One region of the Pseudomonas sp. PB3P13 genome, then DNA from elsewhere that is predicted to be linked to it. Evidence: predicted binding sites of a transcription regulator. Region 1 holds the regulator's gene; each other region holds the start of a gene.
The links. Region 1 encodes FliA, which starts transcription of late flagellar genes. Its sites were predicted from a motif close to CTAAAGTTTNNNNNNNNNNNGCCGNTAA; they were not measured.

Region 1 (2,201 bases):
GTGAACGCGCAGCCAGTAATGTGGCCTCCGTCTATGCAAGACAAGGTAAAGAAATAAAATGGGCAGCATGCATCCCGTACAGGTGATCGCGGTGACCGGCGGCAAAGGTGGCGTCGGCAAGACTAACGTGTCAGTGAACTTGTCCCTGGCTCTAGCTGAACTTGGCCGACGCGTCATGCTGCTGGACGCCGATCTGGGGCTGGCGAACGTCGACGTTCTGTTGGGACTGACACCCAAGCGTACGCTGGCCGACGTGATCGAAGGCCGCTGTGAGCTGCGCGACGTATTGTTGCAAGGGCCCGGCGGCATTCGCATCGTTCCGGCCGCGTCCGGCACCCAGAGCATGGTTCATCTGAGCCCGGCGCAACATGCCGGCCTGATCCAGGCGTTCAGTGATATCGGCGACAACCTCGATGTGCTGGTCATCGACACCGCTGCGGGTATCGGTGACTCGGTAGTCAGTTTCGTTCGCGCTGCGCAGGAAGTGCTGCTGGTGGTGTGCGACGAGCCGACTTCGATCACGGACGCCTACGCGCTGATCAAACTGCTGAATCGCGATTACGGCATGAACCGCTTCCGCGTCCTGGCCAACATGGCCCAGAGCCCGCAGGAGGGTCGCAATCTGTTCGCCAAGCTGACCAAAGTCACGGACCGCTTCCTCGACGTTGCCTTGCAGTACGTCGGTGCGGTGCCCTACGACGAAAGCGTGCGCAAAGCGGTGCAGAAACAGCGCGCCGTCTATGAAGCCTTCCCGCGTTCCAAGTGCTCCCTGGCGTTCAAGGCCATCGCACAAAAGGTCGATACCTGGCCGTTGCCCGCCAACCCGCGTGGGCATCTGGAGTTTTTCGTCGAGCGCCTCGTGCAACAGACCGCAGGACCCGTGCTATGACAGCTACCGGTTACAACCTTTACAAGAAGTCGGCACGTGACGCGCAGTACGAATTGATCGAGCGTTACGCGCCACTGGTCAAGCGCATTGCCTACCACTTGCTCGCGCGTTTGCCGGCCAGTGTTCAGGTTGAAGATCTGATCCAGGCGGGCATGATCGGCCTGCTTGAAGTTTCCACCAAATACGACGCCAGCAAAGGCGCGAGTTTCGAAACGTACGCGGGCATTCGAATCCGCGGCGCGATGCTCGATGAAGTGCGCAAGGGCGACTGGGCACCCCGTTCGGTTCACCGCAATACGCGCATGGTCAGCGACGCAATTCGCTCGATTGAAGCTAAAACCGGCCGTGACGCTAAAGATCATGAAGTTGCGGCCGAACTCCAATTGAGTCTCGACGACTACTACGGGATTTTGAACGACACCTTGGGTAGCCGTTTATTCAGTTTCGACGATCTGTTGCAGGACGGCGAACACGAGGGGCTGCACGAGGACGGCGCGAGTGCACACATGGAGCCGTCCCGCGATCTGGAAGATGAACGCTTCCAGGCGGCATTGGCGGACGCGATTGCCAATCTGCCGGAGCGGGAGCGGCTGGTATTGGCGCTGTACTACGACGAAGAGCTGAATCTCAAGGAAATCGGCGAGGTCCTGGGGGTCAGCGAATCCCGGGTCAGCCAGTTACACAGCCAGTGCGCGGCCCGTTTGCGGGGGCGTTTGGGGGAGTGGCGAGCGCGCTGAAGGCAGTGTGGGGACACTGCGAACGTGGCTGGTGTGGTGTTGAACCGCGCCGGTCGCGATCTGCTGTGCTCCAGACAGTCATCGAGTGTTTGCCGGATTGATTGAAGTGGCGCGTCCAGGTGCTGGGCGTGTTTAAGACTGCTTGGAGGTCGAATTGGACAAGAACATGAAAATCCTCATCGTTGATGACTTCTCAACGATGCGGCGGATCATAAAAAACCTGTTGCGTGACCTTGGGTTCACCAACACGGTCGAGGCTGACGATGGCACCACCGCCATTCCGGTTCTCAACAGCGGCAGCATCGACTTTCTGGTAACGGACTGGAACATGCCTGGCATGACCGGTATCGACCTGCTGCGCCACGTGCGCGCCGATGAAAAGCTCAAGCACCTGCCGGTGCTGATGGTCACCGCTGAAGCCAAGCGCGAGCAGATCATCGAAGCGGCCCAGGCCGGCGTCAACGGCTATGTGGTCAAGCCCTTCACGGCCCAGGCGTTGAAAGACAAGATCGAGAAGATTTTCGAACGCATCGGTTGAGAAACGGCGCCACGGGGGAGCTATGGACAACAACGAA
Region 2 (2,201 bases), 1.5 Mb from region 1:
TCGCGGCGGCGACACTGCTGGTGCGCGAGGCTTGCTGGTCGGAGTTGAACATCGATGAATTCGACGCGGCAACCACGCGCAGGGCGACTTCGTTGACCTGGCCGGTGGCCGAAGACACTTCACGAATCGAGGTATGAATACGTTCCACAAACCGGTTGAACGAGGTGCCCAGCGCGCCGAATTCATCCTGGCCATGAATGGTCAGGCGTTTGGTCAGGTCACCTTCACCTTCGGCAATGTCATGCATCGCGCGGCCCATGGTCAGCAGCGGCTGCATCAGGAAACTGATCAGCATGCCCAGCAGCGCAATGATGATCACCACCGCGATGACCATGGCGATGATCGCCGACGTCCGGAATTCGCTGAGCATTGCGAACGCGGTGTCCTGGTCCAGCACCAGCGCGACATACCAGTCCGCCGACGGCACGCCGTTGACGTGGGTGAAAGAGATGAACTGGCGCTGGCCGTCGATCTCGACTTCTTTCATGCCCGGGCTGACCTGCGGCGCGCCGTTCGGGTAAGCCTCGGCCAGATTCTTCAGCACCAGTTTGCTGTCCGGGTGAATCAGGATCTTGCCGTCGGCGCCGACAATAAAGGCATGACCGTGGCCACCGAAGTTCAGCAAGTTGATGATTGCACTGACGCTGGACAGGTCGATGTCCGCACCGGCGACGCCGATCATCTGGCCTTCACGTTTCACGGGTGTGGCAACCGTGATCACCAGTTTGCCGGAAGACGCCGCTATGTAGGGTTCGGTGACGATGGTCTGCTGTGCACTGTTGGCCGCTTTGTACCAGCCGCGCGCGCGTGGGTCGTAGTCGGCGGCGCGATTACCGGCCGGGATGGAGAACATCACGCCGTCGGTGCCGCCAAAGTAGCTCAACTGAAAATTGCTGGTGTATGCCGGCAGGTCGATGGCGCGTTTGAGATCGGCCGGCGCACTGCCGTCTACGGCGATCTGCTGAGACAACGACTGCAGCAACTGGATGCGGCTTTCAAGCCAGGTTTGAATATTGCTGGTGGTCAGGCTGCCAAGCTCCTGCATCGACGTTTCGGTGCTGCTGCGCAGAGTCTGGCGCTGCCGGTAGTCGTTGAACATTATGAAACAAGCGAATGCAACGGCCACCACGAGGGCGGCAGCCAGCAGGATCTTGTGGCTGAATTTCATGTTTCTGGTCATGGGTTGAGCTACCGCGGAGGGGGCTGGTGTTGGGGCGAATCTGTCTCTACATAATGTGTCGACTGCGAAGCGTCAAAGATTAGGCACCTTTCGGTATTTGCGACGAAATGCTCAATACCCGAGAAAAGTTCCTGATATTTAAGAAATGCCGGACGAGCGGCCTTACAAATAGCCCCACGGTCGGGGAACCAGACAGGGGATTTCTCTTCTAAGGTTTGCCTGGCAGCCTGCCAGCCCCCTTCGCTCCAGGAGTTCACCATGTCGCTGCGATCCATCGCCTTGTTGTCGTTCTGCGTGCTGCTGACCGCTTGCAGCAAGGTCAATCAGGAAAATTATTCCAAGCTGGAGGCCGGTATGCCCAAGTCAGAGGTGGAAACCTTGCTGGGCAAAGCCACGGATTGCTCGGGCGCGCTCGGCATGTCCAGTTGCACCTGGGGCGACAAAAACAGCTTTATCAGCGTGCAGTATGCCGGTGACAAAGTGCTGATGTTTTCCGGCCAAGGTCTGAAGTAAACCGGGGCTGACGCCCACGGGAGAAAAACAATGAAGCGGTTATTGATCCTGTTTTTTGCCGGCCTGGTTTTGGCCGGCTGCGCCACTTCTGGCGAAGATACACTGGCGCCGAAAACCGTCGACAGCGTCAACCTGAAGAAGTACCAAGGGACCTGGTACGAACTGGCCCGGCTACCGATGTATTTCCAGCGCAACTGCGCGCAATCCGAAGCCCATTACACCCTCAAACCGGATGGCAACGTATTGGTATTGAACCGCTGCCTGACTGAAAACTGGCAGTGGGAAGAGGCTAAAGGCACGGCGTACCCGCAGGTGCCGGGCAAGACCGACAAGCTGTGGGTCGAGTTTGATACCTGGTTCTCGCGTTTATTACCCGGCGTGGCGAAGGGGCAATATTGGGTGCTGTACGTCAGTGATGATTACAAGACCGCCATCGTCGGCGACCCCAGTCGCAAGTATCTATGGCTACTGTCGCGGTCACCATCGGTCAGCGGCGTAGTGCGCGAAG
Region 3 (2,201 bases), 2.5 Mb from region 1:
CCTCGGCCAGATTGCGCCGCATCAGATAGCAGAAATCCTCGGCCATCCCTCAGTGACCTTGTTCGGCGACAGCCTTCGCCGCTTGGATCAGGCACTTGGTGAGTTCGGGTGAAGAGAACTTGGTCAGCACCCCGTTGGCGCCGGCCAGCCGTGCTTTTTCGCTGTTCATCGCGCTGTCCAGGGAGGTGTGCAGCAACACGTACAGGTGCGCGAAGTCCGGGGTGTCGCGCAGGGTCCGGGTTAACGCATAGCCATCCATCTCGGACATTTCGATGTCCGAGACGATCAGGTTGATCTGCTGCGCCGTGCCTTGCAGGTCCAGCAGGCAATCGATGGCTTCCCTGGCACTGCGGGCGGTGTGACATTGCAGGCCGAGATTACGCAGAGTGTGCACCGATTGCTGCAAGGCGACCTGACTGTCGTCAACCACCAGAATGCGCGCATTGCCCAGTACTTCGGCGTCTTCCATGCTCAGCTCGGTCGGGGCCATCTCGATTTGAGCGGGGGCAATACCGTGGATGACTTTTTCGATATCCAGCACCTGGACCAGCGTGCCGTCCACCGAGGTCACGCCGGTGATGTAAGAACGTACCCCGCCGGAGCCGAAGGGCGGCGGGCGGATATCGGTGGTCAGGCAGTGCACGATCTTGCTCACGGCCTGAACGTGCAAACCCTGTTTCGAACGGCTGACATCCGTCACGATCAGGCAGCCGCCGTTCGGATCTTCCAGCGGCCGCTCGCCGATGGCGCGGCTGAGGTCGATCACCGACAGCGACGTGCCGCGCAGGGTGGCGATGCCTTTGACGTGAGGATGCGACTCCGGCAGCTTGGTCAGCGGCGGGCAAGGGATGATTTCACTGACTTTAAGCAGGTTGATCGCCATCAGCTTGCCGCTGCGCAAGGTAAACAGCAGAAGCGAAAGTGAATCTGCGCGGGCTTTGGTGGAGGACATAAAAACCTTCTGAAGAGAAAGGTGGCGGGCGATCGCATGGATCGCCAGAAGCTATCGATGCCGGGTTATCGACTTGGTGTGGGCAGGCTTTAGCAACATTCCATCGACACCTGGTGAAAGCGACCCTGTAGCAGCTGCCGAAGGCTGCGTTCGAGGACGAAGTCCTCGCCCGACCCTCAACGAGCAATGTCCAGGGCACTGAGTTTAACCATTGACGACTGCTCTGCAGCCGAACGCAGCCTTCGGCAGCTGCTACAAGGGATCGGGGTTATTTCATGCCCAACCTTTTGGCCAAGCGTCCGAGGTTGGCGCGGTCGAGGCCCAGCTCGCGGGCGGCGCTGGCCCAATTGTGTTGATGGCGTGCCAGACAGGCGCCGATCAACTGGCGCTGATAATTGTCCGTGGCCTCGCGCAAATCGCCCGTTACTGACGTCGATGGCGCAGCCGTCGCTTGCTCGGCGATAACTTCGACACGGGCGCTGGGCAGGTCCAGGTCCGCCGCGCTCAGGCTGAGGATCTTCGGCCGTTCCTGGCACTGACCCAAGGCTTTCAGCGCGCTGCGACCGATCAGGTGCTCGAGTTCACGCACGTTGCCCGGCCAGTCATAAGCCAGTAGCGCCGCCTGAGCCTCTGCACTCAGGCGCAAACTGTTCAGGCCCATGCGCGAGCGGTTCTGCTCCAGAAAATAACCGCTGAGCAACAGCACGTCGCGGCCCCGATCACGCAGCGCCGGCACCAGCAGCGGGTACACACTCAAACGATGATAGAAGTCGGCGCGGTAGCGGCCGCTGCGCACTTCTTCAGCAAGGTCGCGATTGGTCGCGGCGATAAGGCGCACATCGACCTGGTGCTCCTTGTCCGAACCCAAACGCTGCAGTTGACCGCTTTGCAGCACACGCAACAATTTCGCCTGCACGGTCAGCGACAATTCCCCGACTTCATCAAGGAACAATGTGCCGCCATCGGCCAGTTCGAATTTGCCACGACGGTCGCTGGTCGCGCCGGTGAACGCCCCGCGCACATGGCCGAACAGTTCGCTCTCCACCAACGTGTCCGGCAACGCTGCGCAGTTAAGGCTGATGATGGGCTTGTCTGCACGCAACGAAGTGGCATGAATGGCCTGAGCGACCAGCTCTTTGCCGACCCCGGTCTCGCCAGTGATGAGGACGGTGAGATCGCTGCCACCGACCAGGCTGATTTCCTCGACCAGGCGTTTATGCGCTTTGCTCTGGCCGATCATTTCGCGATT
Region 4 (2,201 bases), 1.3 Mb from region 1:
AATCCGCAGCACTTTGACCAACTCCCGCTGCTCGCTGAGCAACAACCGATAACCCTGCTGCACCCAGATCGGCAAGTGCCAGACGTCCACCAGCGCCTGACAAATGGCCAGTAGACGCACGCCGAACAATTGCTGCTCGACCTTGCGCGCCGACTCACCCTTATGGATGACGCGCAGTTCCCATTCTTCGAGCAACTTGGGATGTGTGAGTGCCATTGGCCACAGCGGCGAAAGAAACAGCAGGCTGCCCCAATGGATGTCTTGCCACAATCGCGCCAGGCGCGCGGCAAAAAAGCCATTGGCCTGTTGGGTCGCGTGCTGGCTGATCAGTTGCAACTGGCGCAGGGCGACCGGGATCTGCGCCGCTGGCTGGGCGGGCAGTCGCTCGAGCAGTTCTTCAGTGCGCTTGAGGCCGAGACGAGTGATCGCCACCTCAAGGTTTTCCGCCGGCTCGGTCATGCTCCCTTGCGTGTGCCGATTGGCTTCACGAATCACGCTCAACGCCAGGGCAGGGCTGTCCTGCATCAGGTCGGCGATATCGCGCAGCGAACTGCGATGGTCGCCAATGGCCTTGCAAACACGGTCGTGGCTGGTTTGCGGAACCGGCAGACGGACGCCGTCGAGCAGCTTGATCCAGCCTTGGAGTGTGCTCGGTTTCGGCGTTGCAACGTTCGTTTCATTAGCCATGATTGGACGCTATCTTCGTCTGCTTTACCGATGCCCGGATCGGGCCAGATTGGCTTTTCGCCTTAACGGGCTATAGTCTGGCGCAGTTTTGCCGATAAGGAGAAGAAGAGATTTTTCAACTTCCGAATATGACCTTGAACCCGACTCATTAAGTGCTCCCCTACCTATGGCTAAAATAATCGGCATCATCGTCGTGTTCGCGAGCGTGCTCGGCGGATACGTGCTCTCCCACGGCAAGATTGCCGCCCTTATCCAGCCCTTCGAAGTGCTGATTATCGGTGGCGCGGCCCTTGGCGCATTTTTGCAAGCCAACCCCGGCTACATGACCATGCATGTACTCAAGAAATCCTTGAGCATGTTCGGCTCGCGATTCAATCACGCCTTTTATCTCGAAGTGTTGGGATTGATTTACGAGATCCTCAACAAGAGCCGCCGCGAAGGCATGATGGCCATCGAAGGCGACATCGAAGATGCCTCGGCAAGCCCGATTTTCGCCAAGTACCCGTCCGTGCTCAAAGACGAGCGCATGACCGCGTTCGTCTGCGATTACCTGCGCATCATGTCCTCCGGCAACATGGCCCCGCACGAACTCGAAGGCCTGTTCGACATGGAACTCTACAGCCTCAAGGAAGACCTCGAGCACCCGTCCCACGCGGTGAACGGCATTGCCGATGCCCTGCCTGGTTTCGGTATCGTTGCGGCGGTATTGGGGATCGTGGTGACCATGGCTTCTTTGGGCGAAGGCGACCAGGCCGCCATCGGCATGCACGTGGGTGCAGCGTTAGTGGGGACCTTCTTCGGTATCCTCGCGGCGTACGGTTTTTTTGGTCCGCTGGCCACTTCCCTGGCGCACGATGCCAAGGAAGAGTTGAACATCTACGAAGCCATCAAGGCCTCGCTGGTCGCGTCGGCCTCCGGCATGCCGCCGTCATTGGCGGTGGAATTCGGTCGCAAGGTTCTGTACCCGGCACACCGTCCCAGCTTTGCCGAGCTGGAACAAGCGGTTCGTGGTCGCTGAGTAATGGAAAATAACCAGCCGATAATCATCAAGCGCATCAAGCGCATCGCCGGTGGGCATCACGGGGGCGCCTGGAAAATCGCCTTTGCCGACTTTGCGACGGCGATGATGGCGTTCTTCCTGGTGCTGTGGCTGCTGTCCACCGCAACGCCTGAACAGAAGATCGCCATTGCCGGCTACTTCAAGGACCCGGTCGGTTTTTCCGAAAGCGGTACGCCGTACATCATCGATCTGGGCGGCTCGCCAACGCTGGCTCCGGAAAACACGCTTAATCCGGAAGTGAAGTCTCAGCCGCAGCCGGACAAGGTCACTGTCGACGCCGAGCAGGTCGAAGGCATGGCCGAGATGGTCGAGAAGGAGCGTCTTGAGCTGTTGCTGCAAGAACTGCAAAACAAAGTTGACGAGAACCCTCAGCTACAGAAATTCAAAGACCAGATCCTGTTCGAGATCACCCCGAACGGTTTGCGCATCCAGATCATGGACGCCGAAAACCGGC

Region 2: the regulator FliA is predicted to act here: its motif matches at 1,236-1,263, upstream of ACYZT1_RS02285 (methyl-accepting chemotaxis protein).
Region 3: the regulator FliA is predicted to act here: its motif matches at 1,018-1,045, upstream of ACYZT1_RS20345 (chemotaxis protein CheW).
Region 4: the regulator FliA is predicted to act here: its motif matches at 758-785, upstream of motA (flagellar motor stator protein MotA).

What each region holds. Positions count from the first base shown of each region.
Region 1 is NZ_CM142702.1:1,939,675-1,941,875, forward strand. Features, by position in the region: gene fleN (flagellar synthesis regulator FleN) at 59-889, shown strand; gene fliA (RNA polymerase sigma factor FliA) at 886-1,626, shown strand; gene ACYZT1_RS08790 (chemotaxis response regulator CheY) at 1,793-2,164, shown strand; gene ACYZT1_RS08795 (protein phosphatase CheZ) at 2,187-2,201, shown strand, end outside.
Region 2 is NZ_CM142702.1:485,744-487,944, forward strand. Features, by position in the region: gene ACYZT1_RS02285 (methyl-accepting chemotaxis protein) at 1-1,180, opposite strand, end outside; gene ACYZT1_RS02290 (hypothetical protein) at 1,439-1,693, shown strand; gene ACYZT1_RS02295 (lipocalin family protein) at 1,724-2,201, shown strand, end outside.
Region 3 is NZ_CM142702.1:4,423,060-4,425,260, reverse strand. Features, by position in the region: gene ACYZT1_RS20350 (GNAT family N-acetyltransferase) at 1-46, opposite strand, end outside; gene ACYZT1_RS20345 (chemotaxis protein CheW) at 50-952, opposite strand; gene norR (nitric oxide reductase transcriptional regulator NorR) at 1,221-2,201, opposite strand, start outside.
Region 4 is NZ_CM142702.1:686,111-688,311, forward strand. Features, by position in the region: gene ACYZT1_RS03110 (HDOD domain-containing protein) at 1-687, opposite strand, end outside; gene motA (flagellar motor stator protein MotA) at 854-1,705, shown strand; gene motB (flagellar motor protein MotB) at 1,709-2,201, shown strand, end outside.